Regions from separate parts of the Agrobacterium sp. 22-221-1 genome, predicted to be linked through region 3. Evidence: predicted binding sites of a transcription regulator. Region 3 holds the regulator's gene; each other region holds the start of a gene.
The links. Region 3 encodes LexA, which represses DNA repair genes until DNA is damaged. Its sites were predicted from a motif close to TGTTCNNNNTGTGTTCNG; they were not measured.
Positions count from the first base shown of each region.

Region 1: the regulator LexA is predicted to act here: its motif matches at 1,673-1,690, upstream of dnaE (DNA polymerase III subunit alpha).
Region 2: the regulator LexA is predicted to act here: its motif matches at 3,277-3,294, upstream of ACQZ5N_RS23925 (dehydrogenase).

Region 1 covers NZ_JBNWCL010000001.1:265,631-270,813, forward strand. Annotated here, with positions in the region: gene ACQZ5N_RS01335 (lipoprotein-releasing ABC transporter permease subunit) at 1-665, shown strand, start outside; gene ACQZ5N_RS01340 (ABC transporter ATP-binding protein) at 681-1,364, shown strand; gene dnaE (DNA polymerase III subunit alpha) at 1,903-5,183, shown strand, end outside.
Region 2 covers NZ_JBNWCL010000023.1:62,739-67,921, reverse strand. Annotated here, with positions in the region: gene ACQZ5N_RS23940 (hypothetical protein) at 1-98, opposite strand, end outside; gene ACQZ5N_RS23935 (DUF6236 family protein) at 304-1,119, opposite strand; gene ACQZ5N_RS23930 (hypothetical protein) at 1,576-2,787, opposite strand; gene ACQZ5N_RS23925 (dehydrogenase) at 3,009-3,203, opposite strand; gene ACQZ5N_RS23920 (hypothetical protein) at 3,372-3,752, shown strand; gene ACQZ5N_RS23915 (hypothetical protein) at 3,756-4,040, opposite strand; gene ACQZ5N_RS23910 (hypothetical protein) at 4,062-5,183, opposite strand, start outside.
Region 3 covers NZ_JBNWCL010000001.1:374,659-379,841, reverse strand. Annotated here, with positions in the region: gene ACQZ5N_RS01890 (TRAP transporter substrate-binding protein) at 1-267, shown strand, start outside; gene ACQZ5N_RS01885 (TRAP transporter small permease) at 388-921, shown strand; gene ACQZ5N_RS01880 (TRAP transporter large permease subunit) at 918-2,177, shown strand; gene lexA (transcriptional repressor LexA) at 2,425-3,147, shown strand; gene ACQZ5N_RS01870 (glutathione S-transferase family protein) at 3,426-4,103, shown strand; gene ACQZ5N_RS01865 (ComEC/Rec2 family competence protein) at 4,124-5,183, opposite strand, start outside.

The DNA of each region.
Region 1 (5,183 bases), 110 kb from region 3:
TCGGGATGTCGGAATATGACGCCTCGATGATCTATATGCCGCTGTCCGAAGCCCAGCTTTATTTCAATGCCGAAGGCCTCGTGCAATCCATCGAGCTTTATGTCAGCCGCCCCGACGATGTCGACGGAATCCGCCCGCTGGTGGAGCAGGCCGCCGAACGGCAGATTTATATCACCGACTGGAGACAGCGGAACCAGACCTTCTTCTCCGCCCTGCAGGTGGAAAGAAACGTGATGTTCATGATCCTCACCCTCATCGTTCTGGTGGCGGCGCTGAACATCATTTCCGGCCTCATCATGCTGGTGAAGGACAAGGGCAGCGATATCGCCATTCTGCGCACCATGGGCGCAAGCTCCGGCTCCGTGATGCGCATCTTCTTCATGACCGGGGCGGCCATCGGCATGGTCGGCACCTTTGCCGGCGTGGCGCTCGGCGTCATCGTCTGCCTCAATGTGGAATCCATTCGGCAGTTCTTCTCCTGGATATCCGGCACGGTGCTGTTTGACCCGCAGCTTTATTTCCTGAGCCAGCTTCCGGCCGAAATGGATATCAGCGAGACCATTTCCGTTGTCATCATGGCGCTGACGCTCTCTTTCCTGGCAACGATCTTTCCAGCATGGCGGGCTTCCAAGCTCGATCCGGTGCAGGCCCTGCGTTACGAATAAGGACCGCTTCGCAATATGGCAAAAAAAACAGTGCTGCGGCTTACTGGCGTCGAGAGAACCTATGGTCAGGGCGAGACGTCGCTTTCCATTCTGCGCAAGGCTGATTTCGAATTGAAGAGCGGCGAGATGGTGGCGCTGGTCGCTCCTTCGGGCACCGGCAAATCCACGCTGCTGCATCTGGCGGGACTTCTCGAACATCCAGATGCCGGCGAGGTCTATATCAACGGTGCACCCTGCAATGACCTGCCGGATGAAACGCGAACCGCGATCCGCCGCAGCGATATCGGTTTTGTCTACCAGTTCCATCATCTCCTGCCGGAATTCTCGGCCGTGGAAAATGTGATGATGCCGCAGCTCATCGCCGGTCTGACACAGGCCGAAGCCCACAAGCGCGCCAGCGCGCTGCTCGACTATATGCGCGTGGGGCATCGCGGTGAGCACCGCCCGGCAGAACTCTCCGGCGGTGAACAACAGCGTGTCGCCATCGCCCGCGCCGTCGCCAACGCGCCGCTACTGTTGCTCGCCGATGAGCCGACCGGTAATCTCGATCCGGAAACAGCGCATTATGTTTTCGACGCGCTGGAGGCGCTGGTACGCCAATCCGGCCTTGCGGCGCTGATCGCCACCCACAATCATGAACTCGCCGCCCGCATGGACCGGCGTGTGACGCTGGCCGACGGCAAGATCGTCGATTTCTGAACTGATGCGCGAGGCAAGACCCTCGTGCGTCAATCTTTCCATAGCACTCGAAATGATCGCTCCGCAATTGGGGTGAATGACGGCTCCACGACGGATTGCATCAAGCTGGCGAGTCGGTCCGTTCGGTGCACTCCAGAGAACGCCTGTTCTCCAAATTTGAATTTTTTCCGAACCCGGTGGTGTTTTTACCTCCGGGTTTTTTCGTTTTGGAGTCAGTGGCTTGTTGTTCTCCATGCGGGAACCGAAGGCGATTCTGCGGCATTAGCAAGGGGAATATCAGCAAAACCCTGTTGACAATCGAACAAAATGAGAACAAAGTTGGAACATAACGAGTAAGGAGAGACCAATGACTGATTTCATCCGTGACGTTGCCGCTTTTGCCTCCATCGCTGTCTTCGTAGCCAGCTTTTCGGTGATCCTCACCGCCCTGTGAAGGGCACGCCGGCGCAGAAACCTGTATGGACGCCGTAAAGCGGTGGACTTTGAGCGCCGGAAATCGGAAAATCGCCCCCTCGATTCAGAATGACAGGATGATGATATGGGCGATGCGGTTGTGCGTGGAGAGACCTCTGGCGAAACGCTGAAAACTCCCGGTTTCGTCCATTTGCGGGTTCATTCCGCCTATTCCCTGCTTGAGGGGGCCTTGCCCCTCAAGAAAATCATGTCCAAGGCCGTCGCCGATGGCCAGCCTGCCATTGCCATTACAGATACCAACAACCTCTTTGTCGCGCTGGAATTTTCCGAAAAGGCGCGCGACGAAGGTTTGCAGCCCATCATCGGCTGCCAGCTGTCGATCGACATGCAGGATGCGGCGGAGGACCGCCGCAACCATAACAGCCACCTTCAGAAACTTCCCGCCATAGTGCTCCTTGCCGCCAATGCCGAAGGTTACGAGCGGTTGGTGGATATCGTCAGCCGCGCCTATCTGGAAGGCGAGGGCAGCGGCCATTCCGTGCATATTACCCGTGCATGGCTGGAGGAAGCCTCCAATGCCGGCCTGATCGCGCTGACAGGCGCCTCCGGCGGTCCGGTGGATATGGCCTTGAAGGAAGGTCACGCTGCCCAGGCGAAGGAACGGCTGCTGACGCTGAAGTCACTCTTCGGTGATAGGCTTTATATCGAATTGCAGCGCCAGTCCGGTTATGACCGTTCCCATGAGCGGCGCATGATTGGCCTTGCTTATGACCATGATATTCCGCTGGTTGCCACCAACGAAGCGTTTTTCCCTTCCAAGGCCGACTATGAGGCGCATGATGCACTGATGGCGGTGGCGCATAACGCCATCGTCTCCGATGACAGCCGGTTCCGGCTCACGCCCGATCATTACCTCAAAAGTCGACAGGAAATGGCGGCGCTGTTTGCCGATCTTCCCGAGGCGCTGGAAAACACCGTCGAGATCGCGCTGCGCTGCTCCTATGTGCTGAAGAAGCGCGGGCCGATCCTGCCGCGTTTCACCGGCGCCAGCGACGACCCGGAGGCGGCGGAACACGCCGAAGCCGAAGAACTTCGCCGGCAGGCGGTGGAGGGGCTGGATCAGCGGCTGGCGGCGCTCGGCATGGCGGCTGGCTATACCGAGCAGGATTATCGCGACAGGCTGGATTTTGAACTCGGCGTCATCTCGCGCATGAAGTTCCCCGGCTACTTCCTGATCGTTGCCGACTTCATCAAATGGGCCAAGCAGCACGATATTCCGGTCGGGCCGGGCCGTGGTTCGGGTGCGGGCTCGCTTGTCGCTTATGCGCTGACGATTACCGACGTCGATCCTCTGCGCTTCTCGCTGCTGTTCGAACGCTTCCTCAATCCCGAACGCGTTTCGATGCCCGACTTCGATATCGACTTTTGTCAGGATCGTCGCGAAGAGGTGATCCGTTACGTGCAGGCCAAATATGGCCGCGAGCAGGTGGCGCAGATCATCACCTTCGGTTCGCTGCAGGCGCGCGCGGCCTTGCGCGACGTCGGCCGCGTGCTGGAAATGCCCTATGGGCAGGTGGACAAGATCTGCAAGCTGGTGCCCAACAACCCGGCCAACCCGACACCCCTCTCGAAAGCGATCGAGGAAGAGCCGCGCCTGCAGGAAGAGGCGGACAAGGAGCCGGTCGTCGCTCGCCTCCTGGATATCGCCCAGAAGATCGAGGGGCTTTACCGCCACGCTTCCACCCACGCCGCCGGTATCGTCATCGGTGATCGCCCGCTGTCGAAGCTGGTGCCGATGTATCGCGATCCGCGCTCGGATATGCCGGTCACCCAGTTCAACATGAAATGGGTGGAAAGCGCCGGCCTCGTCAAATTCGACTTCCTCGGCCTGAAGACGCTGACGGTGCTGAAGGTCGCCGTCGATTTCGTTGCCAAGCGCGGCATCAAGGTCGATCTCGCGGCGATTCCGCTGGATGACGCCAAAACCTACGAGATGCTCTCGCGCGGCGAAACCATCGGCGTGTTCCAGGTGGAAAGTGCCGGCATGCGCAAGGCGCTGATCGGCATGCGCCCGGACTGCATCGAGGACATCATCGCGCTGGTGGCGCTTTATCGCCCCGGCCCGATGGAAAACATCCCGGTCTATAATGCCCGCAAACATGGCGAGGAGGAGCTGGAATCGATCCATCCGACCATCGACCATCTGCTCAAGGAAACGCAGGGCGTTATCGTTTATCAGGAACAGGTGATGCAGATCGCCCAGGTCCTCTCCGGTTATTCGCTCGGCGAAGCCGATCTTCTGCGCCGCGCCATGGGCAAGAAGATCAAGGAGGAGATGGACAAGCAGCGCGAGCGTTTCGTCGACGGCGCCATCGAGAACGGCGTCTCGAAGCCGCAGGCCAACACCATCTTCGACCTTCTCGCGAAATTCGCCAATTACGGCTTCAACAAGAGCCACGCCGCCGCCTACGCCATCGTGTCCTACCAGACCGCCTATATGAAGGCGCATTATCCGGTGGAGTTCCTGGCGGCCTCCATGACTCTCGATATGGCGAACACGGAAAAGCTCAACGATTTCCGCCAGGATGCCGGCCGCCTTGGTATCGAGGTCGTCGCACCTTCGGTGCAGACGTCGTTCCGGCAATTCGAGACGGGCGAGAACCGCATCTATTATTCGCTCGCCGCCATCAAGGGCGTGGGCGAGGGGGCGGTGGAACACATCGTCCAGGTACGCGACGGCAAGCCGTTCACGAGCCTTGAGGATTTCTGCCTGCGCATCGATCCCAAGCAGATCAACCGGCGTGTACTGGAAAGCCTGATCAATGCGGGCGCTTTCGATTGTTTCGGCCGCGACCGCGCCGAATTGATCGGCGGGCTGGACCGCATCATCGGTTATGCGCAGATGGCGCAGAACAACCGCACCATTGGACAATCGGACATGTTTGGCTCCGGTGGTGGAAGCGGCCCGGAAAAGCTCATCCTTCCCGCCTTCCAGCCGTGGCTTGCCTCCGAAAAGCTGCTGCGCGAGTATCAGGTGCTCGGTTTTTACCTCACCGCCCATCCGCTCGATACCTACCGCCCCGTGCTGGAAAAGCTGCGGGTGCAGAATTTCGCAGATTTTTCCGCCGCGGTGAAACAGGGCGCGACTGCCGGGCGTCTGGCCGGCACAGTGACCGGCAAGCAGGAGCGCAAGACCCGCACCGGCAACAAGATGGGCATCGTCACCTTCTCGGACGCGTCGGGCCAATATGAGGCGGTGCTGTTTTCCGAAGGGCTCGGCCAGTTCCGCGATCTGCTCGAGGTCGGTAAATCGCTGGTCATCACCGTGCAGGCGGAAGAGCGTCCGGAAGGCATCGGTCTGCGTATCCAGACGGCGCAGTCGCTGGAAGAGAAATCCGTGCAGAT
Region 2 (5,183 bases), on a different contig from region 3:
TTCGGATTGGCGTTAAATGCTTCGCGCGAAGTGGTGCATGCGCTCAAGGCACACGAAATGAACAGGGCGCCAAGCACCCGCAAATATATAATTGTCAAGAAAGCCCCCAATATAGTCCCCGCTAATACAAAACACGCAGAGAGATTGGAGTCGAGTCTACTCAACTAGAATTTTCATTAGGGGAGTTAAAAAAACTCCGGCGGGGAGGGCTTTAATTCGTGCTAACCTTACAGAAGGTGCACGAAGGAATGGGTGGAGGGGAAGATCCGCCCGCGTGGCATATCTGGATGCATTCTCACGCGGCTATCGGAAAACTTCATTTCCATATGACGTGAGATAACGGAAAGGGCTGAAACTTTTCTTTGGATTTACCGCGCCTAAAATATTCGACACAGAGACGCTGGCGCCGGCAAGAATGGTGTTGCCCACTATTGTGGACATGGAAGCGCCGAAGGCGAAGCTGCCGGTTGCGGCCACGCCGGCCGCAAATAGGTTGAAGTCAGCCGTGAGGCTGTAAAGCCGGTGAGCAAAACCTGCCTCGATGGTGACTTCCAATTGCTCCCGAACTCCACGCGCGATCTTTTCAAAAGCGATATGCTGGGCGAGGGGCTTATCTGGAGCTGCTGTCACCGAAAGATAGCATTCATCAATGTAGGCCAACAAGGCGTCGCACTCATCCTTACGCCGCTCTCGGAACTCTAAAATCTCTTCGATCGGAACTTCCTTGTCCGGCACAGGGAGCGCATTAACGAGTTCAAATCGCAGCGCCCGGCCTTTTTCTGGCTCCGGCCCTTCCCAAGCTCCAACCCCAGATGCAACTGCCCAACAGCCTGGGGAGGCTTTCTCCAGCTCTTCAAATGTCTTTGCCCGCGTGTATATCATTATCTGCCCAGCATTGCCGTTTGGGGACTGTACGCGATGGCGTGTAAACACCTCCTGAGATTCTAGATACGATAGCTCAATTCCCAGCTCATTCATGATGATAGACGTTTGTGGATATGCCAGCTTGTCCCAAAACAGGCACCAAAACCGAACAAGGCTAGGGTCGGTTGAGCCGCCAATGTTGATCCCTTGTTGCCCCAAGACCTTTATCTGTGGTGTAACAATAATACCGCGCAAATTTTTATCCTCATCGCTGATCGAGATGGCAGGCCAAGCAAGAAACCCCCGTTTGTTTCGAACGCAATCTCCCCACCTTCGACTCTTCCAACGGCTCAAAAATCATCTGCACATGCTACGGTCAACGTAGCTCTTATTGCCGCTGGCAGTCAGATAATAGCACCCGCCACGAGAACCGGTATGGTACTGCCGGAATACAGAGGGACGTCGGGGCTTGGTGGGCGCGAGGTATCCACCGCCTGAAGCGCGCGCACCGCAGCGTTTGCCGTCTGCCGCGATGCTACCAGGCGTAGGGCAATTGCCACTGCTGTTTACACTCGGAACGGAGATCGCCGCCGCCGCGCTGAAGTTATCCGCCGCAACGGTTGACCCTATCGTGAGCCCACGAGCGAAGAGCTGCACGGTTAGCGCCATAATCGATCTAGTCAGGCCTCGCAAGCCATGGGAAATATTTCTCTAGTCGGTGGGTGAGGCCGCATCCGTCGCCGCGCGATCCCGTCTTCTTCCCCATGAAAAAAGGTCGTGCCAAGGGGTGCCGGGCGTGTGGCTCTCAACAAAACGGATAGGCGCTTCATCGATACGATCAAGTGCTGACCCGAACAGTCGAGCAGAAAATGCTGGGTCGATCCTTGCTGCCTCGCGGCGGTAACCTTCGTACGCCTTTGCAACTGAGGCTTTGAAGGCATAGTCTTCCGCGAGGCGGAACCTATGACCAATCTGCTTTGTCGCTATCCAAGCGAACCATACGGGCCCGGCAATAGAAATCAATGCCAACACGAGAGCGACGTTGAGGCGTTCGGCTGGAACGTTTTGTATCATCAGATCTTGCAGCGCTCGGACGCGGAACGTGCCGACAACCGCGCCAGCTCCAAGAGCTAGGACCAGGCCTGCAACCCAAATTCCCATTGATCTCGATAATTCTTGAGCCCGGGTCTGAAACGCTTCCCCTAGGCCCCTTGTTGTAGCGGCGCTGTAAGCATCCTCGGTATTTTTCAGTAACTGTGCTGCCTCAGCCTCCTTCTGTTTCATCGCCTCCACATAGTCATTGATTTGGTCCAGCGCCGTCTTGGCTATCCCTTCGTTCTTTTCAACCGATGCCCGTAGCTCCAACACCGCTTGACGCGCCTCGCGCAACTCGTCCATGTCAGTCGGCAGGGCCGTTGCGGCGTCATGTGCCGCGTTGATCTCGGCAATCTTGCTGCCAAGCTCACCAAAGTCAGTGTCGAATTTTTTAATTCGACTTTTATATGAGAGAAGTTTCCCGGAAATTTGTTTGGGGAGCTGTCCAGCTTCTATCGATTTTTCCCAGTCGGTATTTTGAACGAACAGCGGGCCAAAGAATGATGAGATGTGGTCCAGCAGCGTTGCATACATGGGTACCGCGAATGACCCATTTCCGGTAAAAAATTGCGGCAGTGTGTTCGCCTTGAATTCGGCTATCTTATTTAGGGTCGGCTGCGGATCAAATTTCGAACTTAATCTGTTGTGGTCGCACCCGTCCAAGCGAGCGGCGAGCGCAGTAGCCATATTTGCCAAGTCGTGCCGATTGAGAGCAGGATGGTTCCAACCATACACCGAAACGAGCGTCCGATCGTCCGCACTCAAGGCTCTGATGCTCGCATCGATATCCCGTAACGCCGCGCTGATTTTGCTGATCCGCTCATCCATGACCTATCCCCCTTTTTGTGGCGAACGGGAATATAGTAGACGCGGGTAAATTTCTGGTTGAATTTAGTTCAGTGATAGACAGTCGGGCGCCGCATTTTATTTACTCGGATCCGACGAAGTGATCTTCTGGTGGGCGCTGCGGAACAAAGATGCCCGTGGGCTTTGGCGGCAGATTGTCGTTGCTGCCGCCGGTAAGATCGATCCCGCGAAGGTGGCGCATATCATTTCCGCTCGGCGTCCGGTTTCCACCCTCTCGTGAATCCCTTGCCCATCGCTGCGGTCGCCAATGCGAGCTGCATCCGCAAATGCTGGATGTCTTCCATCAGGGTTTCTATCGCAGCGCGGCTATCGCCATCGTGCCATGCAATGATGTGATCCACCGGATCGGCTTCCGGTTCTCGTCTCTCTGGGCGCACGTTCTCATTCTCCGGTTCAAGAGTTCAAATCGTCCCTGATTTTACGAAAGGCACACGCCGCCGTGCCAAGCAATGTTCTAATTATGTTCTGGTTTGGGATAGAGTCAAGCAAGGGCATAAAGATTCATTGGATGACTGCTCACCGCCCTACAACAGAAGGATCTAACAATGCCAGACCGGGATTTCCCGCCGGTGAAGATTACAGAAATGATCACTCACGATGAGCTCATTGAACGTTGCCCTTGGCTGACCGCTCAGATCGTGAACAAGTGGCGCCGTACTGGAGCTATTCGCTTCTTCGGTGGCAAGAACGGAATGATCGTGTATGCGATCAGTGACATTGAGCGAGCTATTACGGAAACGCTAAACGCGTCACTTGAAATTTATAGAGGACCACCACGTTCACCCAGCGCGTCTCGTGACCACGCTTCTGCCGTCTCCCGCGAGATGAGCGAAGCCGATAAGATTAGAGAAGAAATGTGGCTGCGGGAGCTCAACGAGCGGAAGTTCCCCGCGCACAAAAGTCCCAGCCACAAACCCAGCAAATGAACGTTATCGCTTCTTTTTACCCTTCTCCAGCCGATCAAGAAGTTTCTCTGTATCGCTCTCGGTCCAGCCCGGTTTTGAAGATGAGGTGGCGCCCTTAGGCCGAGGTTTCGCCGCCGCAATCAAAATCTCTATGTCCTCCGGCATAAAGAACATAGCTTTGCCGATGATCCGACAAGCGCCAACCTTTCTGGCAAATTCACGCAGCGTGCGTTCAGAGAGATGAACGCCTCTCTCCTGCATTTTCGCGACCACGCTCGCTGGTGTTATTGCATCTGAAAAATCTGCCACCTGTGTTCCTCTGGGTTAAAGCTAGTCGTCCCAATAGCTCATCTTTGGTGGCGGATCGCCTTCTGGATCGTGGAGTGGATCAGGATTTGCGAAGAGCTGCTTGGCCTCTAAAGACGCCTGAATTGTCTGGACACTCGTTTGCTCCTCAAGCCGCATCAGCCGCTCATCAGCCCACTTAAGCATGCGCCGGTAGTCCGCCGGAAGCTCTTCACAATCGGGGACGTTGGCAATTGTATAACGCAAATCGTCCGCTTCACGGCGGGCATCGGCGATACCTTGCAAAAAGGCAAGACGGTCACTTTCACGCTTTGTGCGCTGCTCCGCCATTTTTCGCCGTGACGCCATGTAAGCTCGGCGCGCAGCTGCTTGGCGAGTACTTTCTTCGCGCTCCATCTCGGCAACATGATTTAAGCGAAAACTCTCGACCATCTTTTCCAGGTGGTCTTCGATAGGTTTGGCATCAGTATCTATCCATTCCCGTTTCACCCCTTCCACGTGTCCATAAATCTGGAGCTTGATCCGACCAATGTGAACGTAGGAAAAGTGCTTCCAACCTGATCTTGAAACCTCGGTAATCCGTTTTCTCGGAGCCTCGATCCGGAAATTTACCGTTGTACCGTCCTTTGAAAAGCCTATTCGGCTACTTTCGCCGTCGAACGTGAATCCGAAATAACTGAGCTCCTGCGTTAAAGCGCTCAACAGTGCCCCCACTCGGGTGACGTCTTTCGGTGGGACCTTGACGTACTTGTGGTAAACGAACCCGTCTCTGTCGGCTTCACAAGTCCTGAGTGCCGATACGAACGATTGGACGTCAGACTGCAGCTTGCTAGCCGTCTTCTTTCCAACCCGTTCTTTTTCAACAGGCAAAGTCTCGGGGGCGTGAGTGATCGAAGGACCAAGAAGAGGGGCCTGATTCAAGACAAGCGACATTCGCTCATTTTCGATCTCAATCTCCCGTTTGGCAGTCTCCAGAACCTCCAAGAGATATGCGCTTGGCCGACGCGGTTGTCCGCTACCTATTCGAACGTGATGAAGCGCAGTGTTTTCGACCGGCCGCAGCGGCGTTCTCTTAACGGTTTGGCCTGCTTCAACTCTCGCCCAATATCCTCTCGATGGAACGGGAACGAGATGTCTCTGGCACGT
Region 3 (5,183 bases):
ATGTCCAAATTCGCCGAGGGGCGGCTGGGCAAGGATTTCGAGGCGGTCAAGGCGGCTGCGAAGGAGGCAGGCGCGCTTCAGCGCAAACTCTCGGCGGAAAAGGCAAGCGCGTCTCTGGCCGCCTTCAAGGCCAATGCCGCCATCGAGGTGGTGGAAGACATCGACCACGCCGCTTTCGCGAAAGCGACCGCGCAGGTGCTGGAGACATGGAAGCAGAAGCCCTTCGGCGATTTCGTCGCCGAGCTGGAAAAGGCCGCCAAAGGCTAATGATCAGGATGCCGGGCCGGTTCAAGCCGCCCGGCCTCACCTTCATGTCCACCGACAGGATCGGCGGGAGCCTCGCTCACGCCGACATTCATACGGTTTCAGTTTTCAGGAGATGCGCCAATGCTCGAAGGAGCCTTGTCCGCCGCCAATCGCGTTGACAGTTTCATCGCCATCCTCTGCCGCATCATCATCGTGGCAACCGGCATTCTGCTCACGGTCATCATGACCGCAAACGTCATCGTCCGCTATCTATCGACATCCGGCGGGCTGGATTTTGCGGAAGAACTGCCGACCATGCTGTTTCCATGGTTCATCGTCGCCGGCATTACCCTTGCCGCGCAGAGCGGCGCGCATATGGCGGTTGAATGGATCTATGACAAGTTCGACGAACGCGGCAAGGTGGCGGTTCTGCTGTTCGCCAATCTCGTGACGGTCGCAAGCTTCGTCATTCTCGCGCAGCAGGCGCTTGTCGTCGCCGAGATCGCCGGCGCGGAAATCAGCCCTGTGCTGCAACTGCCCAACAGCATCGGATATTATTCCATCGCCTTCGGCGCAGCACTGGTCTCGGTCACCACCGCAACCGCGAGCCTGCGCATTCTCTCCGGCGGCTGGCATGCCCGTCCGCACGGTGCAACCGAGGAGATGCCGCTATGACCATCGTGATGATCATTGCATTTTGTATTCTCATGATGATTGCGGTTCCGGTCGGTTATGCGCTGATCATCTCTGCGGGCGTCGCCGTACTGTGGAACGGTTATGTGCCGCTCTCGATCGTGGCGCAGCAGGTTTACGACCAGACGCAGTCTTTCCCGATGCTAGCGCTGCCGTTCTTCATGCTCGCGGGCACGCTGATGCTCGGCGGCAAACTCGGAACCCAGCTTCTGGAACTCGCCTCCAAGGCCATGCAGCGCTGGCGCGGCGGCCCGCTTTCCACCACCGTCATTTCCTCGGTCGTGTTCGGCGGCGTTTCCGGCTCGGCGGTCGCCAATGCGAGCGCGCTCGGTTCGGTGCTCATTCCGTGGCAGAAGCGCCAGGGCTACCCCGCTCCCCTCTGTGCGGCCAACAATGCCACCTCGGCGGTCATCGATGTGCTCATCCCGCCGTCGATCCCGATGATCCTCTATTCATTGGTCAGCGGCGTCAGCATCGCCAATCTGTTCATCGCCGGCATTCTGCCGGGCCTGCTCATGGCCGTCGGTTTCATCTTCGTCTGCTGGGCCATTGCCGTGCGGCGGGGCTATGCGGTGCGAGACGAAAGCTTTCGCAAGCGCGATCTGGCACTACTTGCATTCCGCAGCCTGCCGGCGATCCTTCTGCCGATCCTGATCATCCTCGGCCTGCGCTTCGGCTTTGCAACGCCGACCGAAGTGGCCGTTCTTTCTGTCGTCTATTCGCTCGTGCTCAGCATCTTCTTCTACCGCGATCTGACGTGGAAGCGTTTCTGCGACAATTTCGTCGAGGCAGGCTCTGCAACCGGCGTCGTCATGCTCGTCATCATGGGCAGTGCGGCGGTGGGCTGGGTGCTTACCTTCGATCAGGCGCCCCAGCATTTCGCCACCTGGGTGGCCGAGAATATCTCCAACCCGATCCTGATCATTCTCATGATGAACATCCTGATGCTGATCATCGGCATGCCGCTCGATCTGCCGCCGTCGATCCTGCTGCTCGGACCGATCTTCGTGCCGCTTGCGGATATGATCGGGCTCGACCGGGTGCAGCTCGGCATGATGATGGTCATCAATCTCGGTATCGGGCTCTATACGCCACCGATCGGCACCACGCTCTTCATCTCGTCCTCCATAGCCAGAGCGCCGCTCGGCGCAACGACGAGGGAATTGTGGCCGTTCTTCACCATGGCGATGCTGCTTCTCATCGCGGTCAGCTTCATTCCTGCCCTCACGATCTACTAACATAAGAGCCGTAGCAAACGGCTGCCAGAAACCACCGGCCGGGTCTCCCCGGTCGGTGGTTTTAGTATTCAAGATGTGCCGCTTACATCGTTCAATCTGCTTTGTTCATGGTTTCGACGATCAAATCACGATCTGCGATGCACCCTTCACGAAATTTTAGGGGATTGCGGAACACATATGGAACATATAGTGTTCGTTCTGTATTTGTTTCGCGACTTCAACGACGATTCTCAAGGGTGTTTTCCTCATGCTCACGCGCAAACAGCAGGAATTGCTTCTCTTCATTCATGAAAGAATGAAAGAGTCCGGCGTGCCGCCCTCCTTCGATGAAATGAAGGACGCACTCGATCTTGCCTCCAAATCCGGCATCCACCGGCTGATCACCGCACTCGAGGAGCGCGGCTTCATTCGCCGGCTACCTAACAGGGCGCGGGCGCTGGAAGTGATCAAATTGCCTGAGGCCTATGCGCCGGGTGCAAGGCCGCAGCGCGGCTTCTCGCCGAGCGTCATTGAAGGCAGCCTCGGCAAGCCGAAGACGCCGGAGCCGGCCCCTGCCCCCAAGGCGCCGGCCAATGATCTCGGTGGCGCCGTCACCGTGCCGGTCATGGGCCGCATCGCCGCCGGTGTGCCGATTTCCGCCATCCAGAACAACACCCATGATGTGGCCGTGCCGGTCGACATGCTCGGCTCGGGCGAACATTACGCTCTGGAAGTCAAGGGCGACTCGATGATCGAGGCCGGCATTTTTGATGGCGATACCGTCATCATCCGCAACGGCAATACGGCCAATCCGGGCGATATCGTCGTAGCACTGGTGGATGATGAAGAAGCTACCCTGAAGCGTTTCCGCCGCAAGGGAGCCTCCATCGCTCTGGAAGCGGCCAATCCCGCCTATGAGACCCGTATTTTCGGACCGGATCGGGTGAAAATCCAGGGTAAGCTGGTTGGTCTGATCCGCCGCTACCATTAATTGGCACCCCGCCTTTTTTCGCTAGGGGCGTCATCGAGAGGATGACGCTCCCTTTGAGGCATCTTGGATTGTTCCCAGGAACAATGCGGCTCTGCGGAAGTAAAGAGAGGGTGCGTTTCGTTCTCGTCTCCGGGCGGTGACGCGAGTTTGCCTCTTTCTTTCTCCCTGCCCTCACATTCCCATTCATCAATGCGGCTTATGGGAGCCATGGATTATTTGCAATATTCCAAGGGCCATCCGTCGGTATAGAAATGCGCGTCATATCGGGGAAACACGTCATGTACGATCTTTATATCGCCAACAAGAACTATTCCTCATGGTCGCTGCGGCCCTGGGTATTGATGCGTACGCTCGGCATCGCCTTCGATGAAAAACTCGTTCCCTTCGGCGAAGGCGTTTCCTTCTCCACCTTCTCGCCGACCGGCAAGGTGCCCTGCCTTGTCGATGAGGGCGTGACGGTTTGGGAATCGCTGTCGATCGCCGAATATCTGGCGGAAAGACATCAGGGCGTCTGGGCGAGCGACAAGCAGGCAAGGGCCTGGTCACGGTCGGCAGCGAGCGAAATGCACGCGGGCTTTTCCTCGCTGCGCAATCTCTACCCGATGTCGGTCGGCATTCGCGTAAAACCGAAGGGTGGCGATACCGGGCTTGCGGCCGATATAAAGCGCATCGATACGCTGTGGAGCGAAGGCCTCGCGAAATTCGGCGGGCCTTTTCTTGCCGGCCAGAAATTCACGGCGGTCGATGCCTTCTTCTGCCCGGTGGCATTTCGTTTCCAGACTTATGGCGCGGAACTTTCGCCCGTAGCGAGAGCCTATTGCGACCGGCTGCTCGCCCTTCCCGCCATGCGCGAATGGTACGAGGCCGGGCTGAAGGAAGTCTGGCGCGATGCGGCGCATGAAGAGGAAATTAGCGGGATCGGCGAATTGACCGCGGATCTGCGCATCAAGGCCTGACGGTCCATGCTGGCGGCGCTCTATTGCGATGCCGCCAGCAACCGCATGACGGCATCGGGCACGTCGTGATCGAAACGGCCGCTTTTCCAGTCGTAATAGCGATGTTCGCTCCAGGGCCTGTCCATGCCGGCGATTGCGGCGCGCAGCCTGCCGACCACCCCTGCCTGATCGTTGCCGGCGAAGTCCATTTCCAGCGAACCGATCCGCCGCAGGATATCGCGGTTCAGCAGAAGTGCGCCCGAGCGGCATTGGGAAAAGGACGTTCTGCGGGAGACGATAACGATATCGGCAATATCGCAAGCCTTTCCGGCAAAGCGGCCGTCTTCCAGAACGATGATCCATTCGCCGCTTCCCGCGCGCGTAACGCACCATATGCCTTTGCTGCAAGTGAAAACGCTGGGCTCGGCGTCTCTCAGGGCCGCTGTCATCTGCCGTGCAACTGCACTCATCTCTTGCGGATCAAGCTTCGCCTTCGAGGCCAAAGCCACGGTTTTTGCCGTGGCCTCGGTCTTGAGAAAGACCGGCGGCACAGGCTGTTCCGGCAAAAGCAGCGCCCTTTGCCACTGGCCATAAACGAAACCCTGCGGCTGAGCCTTCGTCGTGTAGGCTTTGCCGTCCTCCAGCAGCGCCACTAGCTCGCCATCCTCGTGAACAAGCAAATCGGGCGGATCGCGATAGGCCGTGGCGGACGACAGGCCGAAGGCGAGGAATAGAAGCGGCATGCCCAGAAGCGCAAGCCGGCTGCGCAGCAAAGTCAGCAGCAGAAAACCAGCCGAGGCGAGCCCCAGAAACCACCCGTGAGGCCGCCCCGTCGCAGCGCTTCCGCCCCAGGACGCCACCTCCTGCGCAACCTCGATGACGAGGGCCATGCCGTATCCCATGACCTTCAGAAACGGAGCGTCGAGCCCGAAAGGCATCAGCAGCATGGCGACAAGGCCGAAAGGCATGACAATCAGCGACATCAGCGGCATGGCGGCCAGATTGGCGAAAAGTCCATAGGTGGTGACACGCTGAAAATGCTCGACCGAATAGATCGCCGTCGAAAGACCGCCTATCAGCGACGTCGTGATGACACCGCCG